2 regions of the Neorhizobium tunisiense genome follow, and region 1 is predicted to be linked to the other one. Evidence: predicted binding sites of a transcription regulator. Region 1 holds the regulator's gene; the other holds the start of a gene.

Region 1 (10,140 bases):
GCAGTACGGCACAGAGGGTATCGATCCGACCGGAGTGAGCGGCTGGGACATGTGGATGGTATCCGACCAGGGGCCGAGCCGGCAGCTGGCCTATGGCGAGACCTTCGTCAAGAACATGGCGATGCTGCCCGCCTCCGGAAAAGCGATCGACTGGAAGACATTCGACTTCGATAGCGAATATCCGAAGATAGGCGCGATCCGCGAGATCGTCGACGCCACCAACCCGGATCTCAGCGAATTCCAAAAACGTGGCGGGCGGATGATCACCTATTTCGGCTGGTCCGATCCGGCGCTCAACCCGATGATGGGCGTCAACTACTACGAGACCGTCCGCAAACAGATGGGCGCCGAGCGGACTGCGGAGTTCTACCGCCTGTTCATGGTGCCCGGCATGTTCCACTGCACCGCGGGTTACGGCACGGATGTCTTCGACGCCTTCACGCCACTGATGGACTGGGTGGAAAACGGCAAGGCACCCGAGATGATCCGGGCGAGCCAAATCAAGGAAGGCAAGCCGGTGATGACGCGGCCGCTTTGCCCTTATCCTCAATCGGCCAGATATTCCGGCAGCGGCGATCTGAAGGATGGCACGAACTTCGAATGCAAGATGCCTTGAAGTGAAAACGGCGGGAAGAAACTCCCGCCGTTCGACAATCAGGCTGCAGCGAATTCGTCCACCTTGTAGCGATAGGTGGTCGAACAGAACTCGCAGGTGACGGCGATCTCGCCGTCTTCCTCGCTCGCCTCGATCTCCTCGGCGGAGAACCCTGAGAGAACGCCCTTGATCTTGTCGCGCGAGCAGCTGCAGCGGTCGAACACCGGGTGCGGCGCATAGACCCGCACGCCGCGCTCATGGAACAGACGAAACAGCAGCCGTTCGATTGCGACCCGCGGGTCTGTCAGCTCATCGGTATCGATGGTTTCCACCAGCGTGCGGGCTTCGGCCCAGGAATCGTCATGGGCAAATTCGAAGTCGCGCTCATCGCCGTCGCCGCCATGCAGGTCCGGCTGCCGCATGCGCTCGGGCGCCTGCGGCAGGAACTGCGCGACAAGCCCGCCTGCCCGCCAATTGTGACGCGGCTTGCCATCGGCATCGCGGTCGAACAGTTCGGCGACGCCCAGACGGACCTTGGTCGGGATCTGCTCCGACTGACGGAAATAGACGCCGGCGATCTCCTCGAGTGATGAGCCGTCCATCGGCACGATGCCTTGATACGGCTGCATGCCGCGGCCCTGGTCGATGGTGAAGGCAAGAACGCCGCGTCCCAAAAGGTCGGGCGGTGAGGTTCGGCCTTCCTTGATCGCTTCAGCCAGCGCTTCCTCGTCATAACGGGCATAGGCACGAAGACTGTCGGGCGTCGAGAAATCCGCGACCAGCAGATCGACCGGGCCGTCGCCCTTGGTCTGCACCGTGAACTTGCCATCGAATTTCAGCGAGGTGCCGAGCAGGGCCGTCAGCACGATCGCCTCGGCAAGCAGCCGCGCGACCGGGCCGGGATATTCGTGACGGCTGAGGATGGAGTTGAGCAGCGGCCCGAGCTGGACCGCACGGCCGCGCACGTCGAGCCCCTCCACCTGGAAGGGAACGACCCGGTCGTCGCCGGCAAAGTCGAGTTCGTTGAGTTCCACAGTCGCTTCCGCCATGACTTCGCTCCTTCGCGCCGACCCAAAAACCTTTACACAAGCGCCAGCCCGAGCGGAACCGCTGGCCGGAGGAAAAGACGTCGACGATGTGTGTTGAAACGCCAGTCCAGAAGACGGCGTATTGTTGAAAGCCGACAGATGGGGGATTGCGGGGCGGAAATCAAGGTTCTATCGCCGCCGCCCTCCGCTTCCGCCCCGTCCGGGACGCTGAACTCAGACGGCGCCGAAGCACCAGGCGAGAATGGACTTCTGCGCGTGCAGGCGGTTTTCAGCCTCGTCGAAGACGACCGACTGCGGACCGTCGATCACCTCGTCGGTGACTTCCTCGCCGCGGTGAGCCGGCAGGCAGTGCATGAACAATGCATCCTTGTCGGCACGCTTCATCAGGTCGGCATTGACCTGGAACGGCTGGAAGACGTTGTGGCCGCGCGCCTTGTGCTCCTGGTTCATCGACACCCACGTGTCGGTGACGATGCAATCGGCGCCGGCAACCGCCTTTTCGGCATCATGGCAAAGCATGATGTTGCCGCCGTTGTTGCGCGCCCAGTTGAGGAACTTGTCAGCGGGTTCCGAGCCCATCGGCACCGCCATGTTCATGCGATAGCCGAAACGGGCGGCACCTTCGACGAAGGAATGCAGCACGTTGTTGCCGTCGCCGGTCCAGGCGATCGTCTTGCCCGCGACCGGTCCGCGATGTTCCTCGAAGGTCATGATATCGGCCATGATCTGGCATGGATGCGTGTCGTCGGTCAGGGCGTTGATGACCGGCACGGTCGCGTGTTCGGCGAGTTCCAGCATGCGGGCGTGATCCGTGGTACGGATCATGATCGCATCGACATAACGCGACAGGACCTTGGCCGTATCGCCGATCGTCTCGGCGCGGCCGAGCTGCATTTCGGTACCCGACAGAAACAGCGTTTCGCCGCCGAGTTGGCGCATGCCGACATCGAAGGAGACGCGGGTGCGCGTGGAGGGCTTTTCGAAGATCATCGCCAGCATCTTGCCGGCGAGCGGCTTTTCCGCCGTGCCGGCCTTGGTCGCCTGCTTGCGGGCCTTCGCGTCCTCGAGGATGGCCCTGAGATCAGCCGCGGAAACAGCGGAAAGATCGAGAAAATGCTTGGGAGATGCCATTTGATGTTCCCTGTGAAGCGGGAAACCTACGACGGCGTCCCGCTTTTGCCCGCTCAGGCCGATTTCTTCATCTGGGAAGCGGAAAGCTTTTCCGCCGCCCTCTCGATGCGGGCAAGCCCCTCGCGGGCTTCCTCCGCTGTGACTGTGAGCGGTGGCAGGAGACGCACCACGTTGTCGCCGGCCGGAATGGCCAGCATGTGTTCGCCGCGTATGGCGGCAACCAGATCACCCGCGGGCACCTTCGCCTTCACGCCGAGCAGCAGGCCTTCACCACGAATGTCCTCGATGACATCGGGGAAGCGGTCCTTCAGGCTCGCGAGCCCCTGGCGCAAGACCAAGGCGACATCCCGGACGTTTTCCAGGAAGCCGTCGCCGAGGATCACGTCGAGTACGGCGTTGCCGACCGCCGTGGCCAGCGGATTGCCGCCGTAAGTCGTGCCATGGGTGCCGGCGGTCATGCCGGAGGCGGCTTCCGCCGTGGCAAGGCAGGCGCCGAGCGGGAAGCCGCCACCGATGCCCTTGGCAAGCGCCATGATGTCGGGCGTCACGCCCGCCCATTCATAGGCGAACAGCCTGCCGGAACGGCCGACGCCGGTCTGGACTTCGTCGAAGATCAGCAGCAGACCGTTGTCGTCACAGACCTGGCGCAACGCCTGGAGGAATTCCTTCGGAACCGGCCGGACGCCTCCCTCTCCCTGGATCGGCTCGATCAGAATAGCCGCGGTCGCATCGGTGATCGCGGCCTTCAGGGCGTCGATGTCGCCGAACGGCACCTGATCGAAGCCTTCGACCTTCGGGCCGAAGCCTTCGAGATATTTCGCCTGGCCGCCGGCAGCGATGGTCGCCAGCGTACGGCCGTGGAAGGCACCTTCGAAGGTAATGATATGGAAGCGCTCCGGATGCCCCTTCACGAACTGATAGCGGCGCGCCGTCTTGATGGCACATTCCAGGGCCTCGGCGCCGGAATTGGTGAAGAACACCTTGTCCGCGAAAGAGTTGTCGGCGAGACGACGCGCCAGCTTCTCCTGGCCGGGCTGCTCGAAGAGGTTGGACGTGTGCCACACCTTGTCGGCCTGCGCCTTCAGCGCACCAACGAGATGCGGATGTCCGTGGCCGAGCGAATTGACCGCGACGCCGGAACCGAAATCGAGATATCGCTCCCCACTTTCCGTCACAAGCCATACGCCCTCGCCGCGCTCGAAACGCAGCGGAGCCCGGGCAAACGTGTCGAAAAGCGCGGCTTCAGCCATGGCGACATCACTCCTCTAGGCAGTCCAAAAAGGCCCATGGAACGGGCCGAAAAAACCAAAAATGCCGCCCACTGGGCGGCGGGGGCACTATCGGGGTTTAGGCCATCAATGTCAACAAAGCTCGGCGTTTTGGGCGGATCCGGGCCGGAAGGCGAAAGGCGCCGGCCAATGTGACAAAAATGACTCTCCCGGACAGCAAGTTGGGGAAAACCACGAAATCGATTCCCGCAGATTCTCCCGACTCTTGCCACGGAGTCAGCCTCACACTAGGTTAAAGATCAATTACTAGACTGCATGCGGCGGAACTAGTCACCTCAAGCATAGATATAGTGGGTGCTGCGAAATGAATTTCGCAGCAAAGGTGGAAGGATTCTGCATGCCAGCAACGTTCAAAGGCGGAGAACGGGCATGAACTGGACAGACGAGCGTGTCGAGAAGCTCAAAAGATTATGGTCGGAGGGCCTCAGCGCCAGCCAGATCGCAGCGCAACTTGGAGGCGTAAGCCGAAATGCCGTGATCGGCAAGGTGCATCGTCTGAGCCTGCCGGGTCGGGCGAAAGCCGGCGGCACGGTAGCGACGGGCCGTTCATCTGCGGCCAAGCGCACGACGTCGGCGCCGCGAGCCCCGAACTATGCATCGCGCGTCGCGACCCGGACCGTTACCCGCGCCGTTGGTGCGACGATGGTCAAGGAAGAGGTCGAAATCGAGCCCTATCAGGAGATGGAATATCGTCCCGCCTCCAACGTGGTGGTGCCGATCTCCCGTCGCCTTGCATTGACCGAACTCACCGAGCGCACCTGCAAATGGCCGGTCGGCGATCCGCTCAAGGACGACTTCCACTTCTGCGGCTGCGAATCCCCGGATGCTTCGCCCTATTGCAGCTATCACGCAAAGCTCGCCTACCAGCCGGTCAACGAGCGGCGCAAGGTTGCTGCTCGGGTCTGAGCGGCAAGGCGACACGAGGGCTAGATCGGAAGCGGGCTTGAGGTCCGCTTTTTTGTTGCTGCATGGCAGATATGCCAGGCCCAAGCCTTGCTGCCGGGCGGCATTGCGCCTATTTCCAAAACAGCGAGGACGACCTCCCCCATTCGGGCAGAAACTCCGGGACGACCCGGAACAGAACCCAGGAGGTCATCATGCGCTCGACACGCGACCGTATCCGCCATGCCATCAGCTTCGAACTGATCGGGCTCGCTCTCATCACGCCGCTCGGCGCTATCGCCTTCGGCATGCCGGCTGCCGATATCGGCGTGGTCGGCATCGGCAGCGCGACGATCGCCACCGGCTGGAACTATCTTTACAATCTCGGCTTCGACCATCTGATGCAGCGCTTCACCGGCACCACACAGAAAAGCACCGCGATACGCGTGGCGCATGCGGTGTTGTTCGAACTTGGTCTGCTGATCGCGCTTTTGCCGCTGATCGCCTGGTATCTCGGCGTCAGCATCCTCCATGCTCTGATGATGGATGTGTCTTTCGCGGTCTTCTACGTGGTCTATGCCTTCGTCTTCAACTGGGCCTATGACCGGATCTTTCCGCTGCCGGAATGGCAGCGGCAGACCGAGGCGGCTTGAGTCGGCTCGTTAAGATTCCATCGAGTAACCCGCGCCGCGGACGGTGCGGATGACATCCTGCATGTTGGAGAAGTTGAGCGCTTTTCTCAGGCGCCCGACATGCACGTCTACGGTACGCTCATCGACATAGATGTCGTGGCCCCAGACGCCATCCAGAAGCTGCGACCGTGAGAACACACGGCCGGGCGAGGCCATCAGGAATTCCAGAAGGCGGAATTCGGTCGGGCCGAGGCGCACTTCACGGCTCTTGCGGTGAACGCGATGGGTTTCCCGATCGAGTTCGATATCGCCGCAACGGAGCACGCTGGAGAGCACTTCGGGACGGGCGCGGCGCAGCATCGCCTTGACGCGGGCCATCAGCTCCGGGGTCGAGAAGGGTTTTACCACATAGTCGTCAGCGCCGGTGGCGAGGCCGCGAACACGTTCGCTCTCCTCGCCGCGGGCCGTCAGCATGATGATCGGCAGGCGTTCCGTTTCCGAACGCGTGCGCAGACGGCGGCAGAGTTCGATGCCGGAAACGCCGGGTAGCATCCAGTCGAGTATCAGAAGATCCGGCGTACGCTCCTGAAGCCGGATTTCGGCTTCATCCCCCCGCAGGATCGTCTCGACCTCATAACCTTCCGCTTCGAGATTGTAGCGAAGAAGCACGCTGAGTGCTTCTTCATCCTCCACCACAGCGATTTTAGGCAGCATTTCAGCTCTGCTCCGTCAGCATTCCATCATTTATTCGGTGATCGCGCCGAGTGTGTTCGACGAGTCGTCCTTCGGGCGATCGCCCTCCGGCTGGGCGCCGGTCGTCATGTAGTAGATGGTCTCGGCGATGTTGGTGGCGTGGTCGCCGATACGCTCGATGTTCTTGGCGCAGAACAGCAGGTGCGTGCAGGTGGTGATGTTGCGCGGATCCTCCATCATGTAGGTGAGGAGTTCGCGGAACAGCGAGGTGTACATCGCGTCGATTTCCTCGTCGCGGATGCGGATCGCCTCGGCCTTCTCCGCCGAACGTGTCGCGTAGACGTCGAGGACGTCCTTGAGCTGCACGAGGGCGAGATCGGAGAGATGTTCCAGACCGCGGGCGAGCTTGCGCGGAACGCCTGTGCCCTGAACCGCGATAACGCGCTTGGCGGTGTTCTTGCCAAGGTCGCCGACGCGCTCCAGATCGGAGGCGATGCGCAACGAACCGACAATCTCGCGAAGGTCGGCCGCAACCGGCTGGCGGCGGGCGATCGTGATGATCGCCTTGTCGCCGATCTCGCGCTCGGCGTGATCGAGGATCACGTCGTCGGAGATGACCTTCTGCGCGAGTGCGGCGTCGGAATTGACCAGCGCACGCACGGCGTCCGAGCACATCTGCTCGGCGAGGCCACCCATTTCGGAGATGCGGCGGCTCAGGTATTTCAGTTCGTCGTCATATGCCGACAGGATATGGGTCGATGCCATCTTCTAGTCCTCAAAATTGATTTTCAGGCGGCACAATCGGCTGGATCAGCCGAAACGGCCCATGATGTAATCCTGGGTGCGCTGATCGTCGGGATTGGTGAACATCTTGTCGGTGTCGTTCTCCTCGACGAGTTGGCCGAGATGGAACATGGCGGTGCGCTGCGACACGCGGGCAGCCTGCTGCATCGAGTGCGTCACGATGACGATCGTGTAGTTGGCACGCAGTTCATGGATGAGTTCTTCAACCTTGGCGGTCGCGATCGGGTCGAGAGCCGAGCAGGGTTCGTCCATCAGGATGACTTCCGGCGACACGGCGATCGCACGGGCGATGCACAGACGCTGCTGCTGACCGCCGGAGAGGCCGGTGCCGGATTCGTGCAGGCGATCCTTGACTTCGCCCCAGAGGCCAGCGCGCTGCAGGCTCGCCTCGACGATCTGGTCCATATCGGCCTTGCTCTTGGACAGGCCGTGGATGCGCGGACCGTAGGAGACGTTCTCGTAGATGGTCTTCGGGAACGGGTTCGGTTTCTGGAAAACCATGCCGACACGGGCGCGAAGTTCCACGACGTCGATGTTCTGGTCGTAGATATCGTCCGCATCGAGGGTGATCTTGCCGGTGACGCGGCAATTCTCGATCGTGTCGTTCATGCGGTTGAGGCAGCGCAGGAAGGTGGACTTGCCGCAGCCGGAAGGACCGATGAGAGCCGTCACAGTGTTTTCGCGGACGTTGAGGTTCACGTCGAAAAGCGCACGCTTTTCGCCGTAATACACCGAAACGTCCTTACCGATCATCTTGTGGGGAGCATCGCTCATCTTTTGGTCCAGCGCCTTTTCTACTGCCGATTCTGACATCATATTCATTGTCATACTCCTTCTACCAGCGCCGCTCGAAGCGACGCCGCAAGAGAATTGCGCCAACATTCATTAGGATGAGGAACAGGAGCAGGATGATGATTGCTCCCGAGGTACGCTCGACGAACGCGCGCTCCGCTTCGTTCGCCCACATGTAGATCTGTACCGGCAGCGCCGTCGACGGGTCGAGCGGCGTGGTCGGATAGTTGGCGACGAAGGCCACCATACCGATCAAGAGCAGCGGAGCGGTTTCGCCGAGTGCGTGGGCGAGACCGATGATCGTACCGGTCAGGATGCCGGGCATCGCGAGCGGCAGGACATGGTGAAAGATCGTCTGCATCTTGGATGCGCCGAGGCCGAGGGCCGCCGCGCGGATAGAGGGCGGCACAGCCTTCAGGGCCGCGCGGGTCGCGATGATGATCGTCGGCAGCGTCATGAGGGTGAGCACCAGGCCGCCGACCAAGGAGGCGGAACGGGGCAGGCCCATGAAGTTGACGAAGACCGCCAAGCCGAGCAGACCGTAGACGATCGAGGGAACGGCCGCGAGATTGTTGATGTTCACCTCGATCAGGTCGGTGAACTTGTTCTTCGGGGCGAATTCCTCGAGATAGATCGAGGCGGCGACGCCGATCGGCAGCGCCAGAATGAGCACGATCAGCATCATGTAGAACGAGCCGATCAGGGCAACGCCGACGCCGGCTGCTTCCGGACGGCTCGATGCGCCGTTGACGAAAATGCCGCTGTTGAAGTGCTTGGCAAGCGCGCCGCTATCGGACAGCTGCTTCATCCAGCCGAGCTGCTGGTCGTTGATCTTGCGGTTCTCCTGGCTGACGTCGAGGTCGATCTGGCCCTTGTAGGCCGAGTCGATATCGCCGGAGGCAAGCAGCGTTACCGTCTGCGTCGTGCCGATGATCGCCGGATTGGCGACCACCAGATCGCGCAACTGGACGCGGACACCATCCGACAGCATCTGGCCGATCGCGCGGGCCGCGACACGGTCGTCAACGCTGACGTTGAGCAGCTTGGCGAGAGCGTTGCGGGCGACGATCGGGTAGTTCGCCGTCATCAGCTTCTGCGGATTGGCGGCGCGTTCGTTCTGCGGATCGATGATCTGCTGCGAAAACTCGACCGGCATGGTGATCATGGTCTGCTGGAAGGCGGTGTATCCCTTGGAGACCACCGACCACAGCAGAAGCATCAGGAAGATGATGCCGAAGGAAAGCGCGGCGATGCCATAGGCACGGAAGCGACGCTCGGCGGCGTAGCGGCGCTTGATGCCGATATCGCGACGGACGGACCTGGCCTTGGGGATGCCGGCGGCGGGAGAAACCACATCGGTCATTCGTACTGCTCCCGGTATTTGCGCACGATATAAAGCGCATAGATGTTGAGGCAAAGCGTGATGGCGAAAAGCGTGATGCCCAGCGCGAAGGCAACCAGGGTCTGCGGCGAGGTGAACTCAAGGTCGCCCGTCAGCTGGTTGACGATCTTGACGGTCACGGTCGTCATCGGCTCGAAGGGGTTGATCTGCAGGCGGGCGGCGACACCGGCCGCAAGCACGACGATCATGGTTTCACCGACGGCGCGCGATGCAGTCATCAGAAGTGCGCCGACGATGCCCGGAAGAGCGGCCGGCAGGACGACCTTCTTGATGGTTTCCGAACGGGTGGCGCCGAGGCCCAGCGAACCGTCACGCAGGGCACGCGGCACTGCAGTGATGATATCGTCCGACAGCGAGGATACGTAGGGGATCAGCATGATGCCCATGACGAAACCGGCCGTCAAAACGCTCTGTGCCTGGATGAAGTTGGCATAGTCGCCAGTGACGAGGCCGTTCAGCTGCGAAGAAATGTCGCGAAGGAACGGGCCGACGGTGGTCAATGCGAAGAAGCCGTAGACGATGGTCGGAATGCCGGCGAGCACTTCGAGGAGCGGCTTGGCAACCGAGCGGACCTTCGGCGATGCGTATTCGGACATGTAGATTGCCGAAAAGAGGCCGATCGGAACCGCGAAGAGCATCGCGACGAAACCGATATAGAGCGTGCCGAGCAGCAGCGGAATGAGGCCAAACTGACCTTCGGAGCCACCCGAACCGGCAGCCGCAAAACGAGGATCCCATACCGTGCCGAAGAAGAATTCCCAGGCGGGAATGGCGGTGAAGAAGTGGGCGGCTTCCGTCAGCATCGACGCGACGATGCCGACCGTGGTCAGAATAGCGATCGAAGACGCGAGGACGAGGCTGCCGAGAACCA
Region 2 (7,420 bases), 890 kb from region 1:
TGTCACAATCCCAGCGGCGGCGGCCTTGCAAGGCTTGAAATCAAATTTCGAAAACTCCACTTTGGGCGAGAGTGAAGTGCCCGGGTGATTTGCCCGGGACGTATCCCGGAAACGGGACGATGGAAAGGAAATGAAATGACGAATTCAACGTCTGCAGCACCCGGCGGTGAAACCTATCCGGTCCTGCCGTTGCGCGACATTGTGGTCTTTCCGCATATGATCGTGCCTTTGTTCGTCGGACGGGAGAAGTCTATTCGCGCGCTCGAAGAGGTGATGGGTTCCGACAAGCAGATCATGCTGGTCACCCAGATCAACGCCGGCGACGACGATCCCGAACCCTCGGCAATCTACAAGGTCGGCACCGTCGCCAACGTGCTGCAGCTCCTGAAGCTTCCTGACGGTACCGTCAAGGTTCTGGTCGAGGGCCGCTCGCGCGCCAAGATCGACGGCTATACCGATCGCGAAGAGTTCTACGAAGCGACGGCCAGCGTTCTTGCCGAACCCGACGAGGATGCGGTCGAGGTCGAAGCCCTGTCGCGCTCCGTGGTTTCTGAGTTTGAAAACTACGTGAAGCTCAACAAGAAGATCTCGCCGGAAGTGGTGGGCGCCGCAAGCCAGATCGAGGACTATTCGAAGCTGGCCGATACGGTCGCATCGCATCTGTCGATCAAGATCACCGAAAAGCAGGAAATGCTCGAGACGGTCAGCGTCAAGCTCCGCCTCGAAAAGGCACTCGGCTTCATGGAAGGCGAGATCTCGGTTCTGCAGGTCGAGAAGCGAATCCGCTCGCGTGTAAAACGCCAGATGGAGAAGACCCAGCGCGAGTACTACCTCAACGAACAGATGAAGGCGATCCAGAAGGAGCTCGGCGACGGCGAGGAAGGCCGCGACGAGATGGCCGAACTGGAAGAGCGCATCTCCAAGACCAAACTGTCCAAGGAAGCCAAGGAAAAGGCCGATGCCGAGCTGAAGAAGCTCAAGCAGATGAGCCCGATGTCGGCGGAAGCCACCGTCGTGCGCAACTATCTCGACTGGCTGCTCGGCATTCCGTGGGGCAAGAAGTCGAAGGTCAAGGCCGACCTCAACAATGCCGAGAAGATCCTCGAAGCGGATCACTTCGGCCTCGACAAGGTCAAGGAGCGCATCGTCGAATATCTCGCCGTGCAGGCCCGCGCGACCAAGCTCAAGGGTCCGATCCTCTGCCTCGTCGGCCCTCCGGGCGTCGGCAAGACCTCGCTCGCCCAGTCGATCGCCAAGGCGACCGGCCGCGAATACGTGCGCATGGCGCTCGGCGGCGTCCGTGACGAAGCCGAAATCCGCGGTCACCGCCGCACCTATATCGGCTCGATGCCCGGCAAGGTCATCCAGTCGATGAAGAAGGCCAAGAAGTCCAACCCGCTCTTCCTGCTCGACGAAATCGACAAGATGGGCATGGATTTCCGCGGCGACCCGTCTTCGGCCCTGCTCGAAGTGCTGGATCCGGCGCAGAACTCGACCTTCATGGACCACTACCTGGAAGTGGAATACGACCTGTCCGATGTGATGTTCATCACCACGGCGAACACGCTGAACATCCCGGCGCCGCTGATGGACCGTATGGAAATTATCCGCATCGCCGGTTACACCGAGGATGAGAAGCGCGAGATCGCCAAGCGTCACCTTCTGCCGAAGGCGATCAAGGAACATGCCCTGCAGCCGAACGAATTCTCGGTCACCGACGATGCCCTGATGGCGATCAGCCAGCAGTACACGCGCGAAGCCGGCGTTCGTAGCTACGAGCGCGAGCTGATGAAGCTCGCCCGCAAGGCGGTCACCGAGATCATCAAGGGCAAGACCAAGTCGGTTGCGATCACCGCGGCCAACATTTCCGACTACCTCGGCGTTCCGCGGTTCCGCCATGGCGAAGCCGAGGGCGAGGATCAGGTCGGCGTGGTCACGGGTCTCGCATGGACGGAAGTCGGTGGCGAGTTGCTGACGATCGAAGGCGTGATGATGCCGGGCAAGGGCCGCATGACGGTCACCGGCAACCTCAAGGAAGTCATGAAGGAATCCATCTCGGCGGCGGCGTCCTATGTCCGCAGCAGAGCCGTGGATTTCGGCATCGAACCGCCGCGCTTCGACAAGTCGGACATCCACGTCCACGTTCCCGAAGGAGCGACCCCGAAGGACGGCCCGTCCGCCGGTGTTGGCATGGCAACCGCGATCGTCTCGATCATGACCGGCATTCCTGTCCGCAAGGACGTGGCGATGACGGGCGAGATCACCCTTCGCGGCCGCGTGCTGCCGATCGGCGGCCTCAAGGAAAAACTGCTTGCCGCCCTTCGCGGCAACATCAAGACCGTTCTGATCCCGGAAGAAAACGCCAAGGATCTGGCCGAGATTCCGGACAACGTGAAGAACAACATGGAGATCATTCCGGTTTCCCGCATGGGCGAGGTGATCCGTCACGCGCTCGTCCGTCAGCCGGAAGCGATCGAATGGGATGGCACAGTGGAAACGCCGCTGATCACCACGGTGGAAGGTGTGGACGACGCAGGCGTAACCATAGCGCACTGATCGTTAGCCTTTTGGTTATGCCAAATTGGCACCAGCAATGAAAAAAGCCGGCACAACGCCGGCTTTTTTTGTGAAAAATAACGCGGACCCCTTGTTTTTCAGGCGATTGCGGAGCTTTTGGGTTGCCACGGGCGGGCGCCTGACTATTGTCTGCCCCGATTACATGAGTCGTTCCAAAACCGTTTGAAAGGGGTGGAAACATGAATAAGAATGAGTTGGTATCCGCAGTGGCCGAGAAGGCCGGCCTCTCCAAGGCTGATGCCGCATCCGCTGTAGACGCCGTTTTTGAGACCGTACAGGCTGAACTGAAGAAGGGCGGCGATATCCGTCTTGCCGGTTTCGGCAGCTTCTCCGTTTCCCGTCGCGAAGCGTCCAAGGGTCGTAATCCGTCGACCGGCGCCGAAGTCGACATCCCGGCACGTAACGTGCCGAAGTTCTCGGCCGGCAAGGGCCTGAAGGACGCAGTCAACAGCTAACGCGCTGCCTTCGTGGCACCCTGTTACAGTCTCGCATCTGAAAAGGCCCGGGTTTCCCGGGCCTTTTTTAAGAGCCGCTAATCTCCGCCCGCCACGACCCTGGATGCGAAAACTGTCATCCGCCTGTCACGACTGTGGCTCACAAGCCAACTGTGTTTCATGGACAGGAGGGCTTCCCATGACGTTTTCACTTCGTGCCGCGTTGACCGCAGCACTTCTTGCTTCGGTTGCCGTGCCGGCGAGCGCCGAGCAGGTTTTCAACCGCATCGCATCTTTCCCGGTCGCCGGCAACATGCCTGCCGACAAGGACAAGCTGAGCGCCAGCTCGGCCGAAATCGTCACCGCCAGCGAAGATGGCATGACGCTCATTTATACCGATAGCCCGCTCGGCGCGATCGGCTTCATCGACATCACCGATCCGAAGGCCCCGAAGGCGCTGGGCGCGCTCACCTTCAAGGGCGAGCCGACCTCGGTTGCGTCGGTCGGCAAGAAGGTTCTCGCCGCCGTCAACACCGGCGAAAGCAAGCAGAAGCCGACCGGCATGCTTGCCGTCGTCGATATCGCGACGAAGAAGATCGACCTGACCTGCGATCTCGGCGGCCAGCCGGACTCGATCGCCGTTTCCAAGGACAAGACCTTTGCCGCGATCGCCATCGAGAACGAGCGCGACGAGGACGTCAACGATGGCGCCCTCCCGCAGATGCCGGCCGGCGACCTGGTGATCGTCTCCCTGAAGGACGGCACGGCCGACTGCGCCTCGATCAAGCACGTGACGCTGACCGGCCTCGCCGGTATCGCGCCGGAAGATCCGGAGCCGGAATTCGTCGCTATCAACGACAATGGCGAAATCGCCGTGACAATGCAGGAGAACAACGAGATCGTCATCATCGACGGCAAGACCGGCCAGGTCACCGGCCACTTCTCCGCCGGCAAGGCCGATCTCGAAGGCATCGACAATAAGACCGATGGCCAGCTGTCCTTCACCGGCAAGGCTTCGGCGCTGCGCGAGCCTGACGCCGTCAAGTGGCTCGACAACAACCGTCTGGTCGTCGCCAATGAAGGCGACTGGAAGGGCGGTTCGCGCGGCTTCACCATCTTCGACCGCACCGGCAAGGTTCTCTACGAATCAGGCGCCTCGCTGGAGCGCGCGGTTGCCCGCCTCGGCCATTTCCCGGAAAAGCGCGCGCGCTCGAAGGGTATCGAAGTCGAAGGCATGGAAGCCGCGACCTTCAACGGCCAGAAGTATTTCTTCCTGCTCGCCGAACGCGCCTCGGTTGTCGCCGTCTACAAGGACACCGGTGCCGAACCGCAGCTCATGCAGATCCTGCCCTCGGGCATCTCGCCGGAAGGCGCCGTTGCCATTCCGGGCCGCAATCTCTTCGCCACCGCCAATGAAGTCGATCTCGGCAAAGACGGCGGCGCCCGTTCGCATGTGATGATCTACGCCCTGGAAGAAGGCGTGGCCAACTATCCGAAGCTTGTTTCCAAGGACGTTGACGGCAACGTGCTCGGCTGGGGCGCTCTCTCGGGCCTGGTCGGCGACGCCCAGAAGGACGGCATCCTCTATGCCGTCAGCGACTCGGTCTACACCATGCAGCCGTCGATCTTCACCATCGACACCACCAGGAAGCCCGCTGAAATCACCGGTGTCCTGCGCATCACCCGCGGCGGCCAGCCGGCCCAGAAACTCGATATCGAGGGCATCGCGCTCGACGGCAAGGGCGGTTTCTGGCTGGCCTCGGAAGGCGACTCTGCCAAGTTGACCGGCCATGGCCTCTACAACGTCGATGCCAAGGGCGAGATCAAGGCCGAGATCGGCCTGCCCGCGGACCTGCTCGCCGGCGAGACCCGCTTCGGTTTCGAAGGCGTGACGACGGTTGGGTCAGGTGACGACATGGTTCTGTGGATGGCGATGCAGCGCGAGTGGAAGGACGACCCGAAAGGGACCGTCAAGCTCGTCTCCTACAAGCCGAAGTCGAAGGAATGGGGCGCCGTGCGCTACCCGCTCGACAAGGCCGGGGCAGGCTGGGTTGGCCTTTCGGAAATCACCGCCCATGGCGACTATGTCTACATCATCGAGCGCGACAACCAGATCGGCGATGCCGCGAAGCTGAAGAAGCTCTATCGGGTGGCGATCGCCGACCTGAAGCCGGCCAAGATCGGCACCGAACTGCCGATGGTCAAGAAGCAGGAAGCCTACGATTTCATCCCGGATCTGAAGGCATCGAACGGCTATATCGTCGACAAGCTCGAAGGTTTCACCTTCGACAAGTCCGGCAAGGCCTTCGCCGTCACCGACAACGACGGCGTCGATGACAGCTCCGGCGAGACCTTGTTCTTCCCGGTTGACCTGAAGGGTACGAACTGAGCGTTCACGAATGCCGAATAGGGAAAGGCCGGGGTTCGACCCGGCCTTTTGCGTTTGAAGAGTCCGGAACGCTCTCTTTCCAGGGCGACGACGCCCGGGTGATGGCGTGGCTCTCCCTACCAGCGCTGATGCACGTGCGGGGCAACCAGCCGTGCATAGATTTCCTTGGTCGCGGTCATCACGTCGGCCGACAGTGCGGCAAGGTCGGCCGCCGCCGCATTGCCCCTAGCCTGTGCCTCGTTGCGGGCGCCTGGAATGACGACGGTGACCGCCTCGTTCATCAGGATCCATTTCAACGCAAAGGCCGCCATCGACGCTCCCGCCGGGACCAGCTTGCGGACTTCCTCGACCGCCTCAAGGCCGACTTCGAACGGCACGCCGGCAAAGGTCTCGCCGACATCGAAGGCATCGCCATGCCGGTTGAAGTTGCGATGGTCATCCTTGGCGAATGCGGTATCGCGAGAAATCCTGCCCGACAACAGCCCGCTTGCAAGCGGCACGCGGACGATGACCGCGACGTTCTTGCGCTTCGCTTCCCTGAAGAACAGGTCCGCCGGGCGTTGGCGAAAGATGTTGTAGATGATCTGGATGCTGGTGACGTCGGGGTATTCGATCGCCTTCAACGCTTCCTCGACCTTCTCGACGCTGACCCCATAGTTTTTGATCTTGCCGGCACGGCGAAGATCATCGAGCGCGCCAAACACTTCCGGGCGGTAGAGGACTTCGGTCGGCGGGCAGTGCAGCTGCACGAGGTCGAGGCTGTCGATGCCGAGGTTCTTCAGGCTGCGGTCGATGAACCCTTCGAGATTGGCCTTGGTATAACCGTCCGCGACATGCGGGCTCAGGCGCCGGCCTGCCTTCGTCGCGACCATCGGCCGATCGCCGCCGCGCGATTCCAGGACGCCGGCAATGATCTTTTCCGAGCGCCCGTCACCATAGACGTCGGCGGTGTCGATGAAGGTGACGCCGGCATCGAGCGCCGCTTCCAACGCCTTGGCCCCATCCGCTTCGCTGACATTGCCCCAGGAGCCACCGATCTGCCAGGCGCCGAAGCCGATTTCGCTGACGGTGAAGGATGTGCGTCCGAACGCGTGGTTTCTCATGATGTCCTCTGAATAAGATTGGGCTATCCACAGGCTGCGGAACCCTGAGCTTTCTTCGTGCCCGGCATTTGCCTAAAACACCTGATCAGCTCCGGCAACCGAAACAAGCGATTCGATGACCTCCTTCCAGTTCATGCACGCCGCCGACCTGCATCTCGGCAGTCCCTTCCAGGGGCTGGCGCTGAAGGATGCCGCGCTCGCCGAACTGTTCATCGAGGCGAGCCGCCGGGCCTTTTCCGTGCTGATCGATCAGGCGGTCGAGCGGAAGGTGGATTTCTTCATCGTCGCAGGCGACGTTTATGACGGTGACTGGAAGGACAACAAGATCGGCCTGTTCTTCAACCGCGAGGTGGCGCGGCTGGAGCGCGCCGGCATCCCGGTCTTCCTCTTGAAGGGCAATCACGACGCCGAAAGCGTCATCACCAAAACGATCACGCTGCCGAAGAATGTCAGCGAGTTTCCGGTCAACAAGCCGGGCAGCTTCAGGCTCGATCATCTGAAGGTGGCGCTGCACGGCCAGGGGTTTGCAGAACGTTCCGCGGTTGATAACTTGGCGCTGGCCTATCCGAAGCCCGAAGGGGGTTGGTTCAATATCGGCGTGCTGCACACGTCGCTCACCGGCCGCGAGCCGCATGCGCCCTATGCGCCGTGCTCGGTCGAGGACCTGCGCTCGCGCGGTTACGACTATTGGGCGCTTGGCCATGTGCATGACTTCGAGATCGTCGCCGAGGACCCGCTGGTTGTTTTCCCCGGCAACCTCCAGGGTCGCTCGATCCGCGAGCAGGGGGCGAAGGGCGCGGTATTGGTGACGGTTGAGGACGGCCGTATCACCCATGAGCGGATCATCACCGACAGCGCCCGCTTTGCCGAGCTCGTGGTCGCGGTCGAACCGGACGACAACATCCCGACGATCCTGC

Evidence for each region. Region 1 encodes PhoB, which activates phosphate uptake and scavenging genes when phosphate is short. Its sites were predicted from a motif close to TGTCATNNANCTGTCAT; they were not measured.
Region 2: a site for PhoB is predicted at 3,146-3,162, ahead of ABCW43_RS04055 (esterase-like activity of phytase family protein). Genes of this name have one in related genera too.

The regions. Positions count from the first base shown of each region.
Region 1 covers NZ_JBDIUU010000001.1:1,664,369-1,674,508, forward strand. The annotation lists gene ABCW43_RS08710 (tannase/feruloyl esterase family alpha/beta hydrolase) at 1-616, shown strand, start outside; gene ABCW43_RS08715 (Hsp33 family molecular chaperone) at 655-1,644, opposite strand; gene argF (ornithine carbamoyltransferase) at 1,858-2,775, opposite strand; gene ABCW43_RS08725 (aspartate aminotransferase family protein) at 2,829-4,025, opposite strand; gene ABCW43_RS08730 (GcrA family cell cycle regulator) at 4,434-4,970, shown strand; gene ABCW43_RS08735 (PACE efflux transporter) at 5,162-5,599, shown strand; gene phoB (phosphate regulon transcriptional regulator PhoB) at 5,609-6,292, opposite strand; gene phoU (phosphate signaling complex protein PhoU) at 6,323-7,036, opposite strand; gene pstB (phosphate ABC transporter ATP-binding protein PstB) at 7,082-7,897, opposite strand; gene pstA (phosphate ABC transporter permease PstA) at 7,911-9,230, opposite strand; gene pstC (phosphate ABC transporter permease subunit PstC) at 9,227-10,140, opposite strand, start outside.
Region 2 covers NZ_JBDIUU010000001.1:777,353-784,772, reverse strand. The annotation lists gene lon (endopeptidase La) at 136-2,556, shown strand; gene hupB (DNA-binding protein HupB) at 2,757-3,032, shown strand; gene ABCW43_RS04055 (esterase-like activity of phytase family protein) at 3,211-5,400, shown strand; gene ABCW43_RS04050 (aldo/keto reductase) at 5,517-6,503, opposite strand; gene ABCW43_RS04045 (metallophosphoesterase family protein) at 6,619-7,420, shown strand, end outside.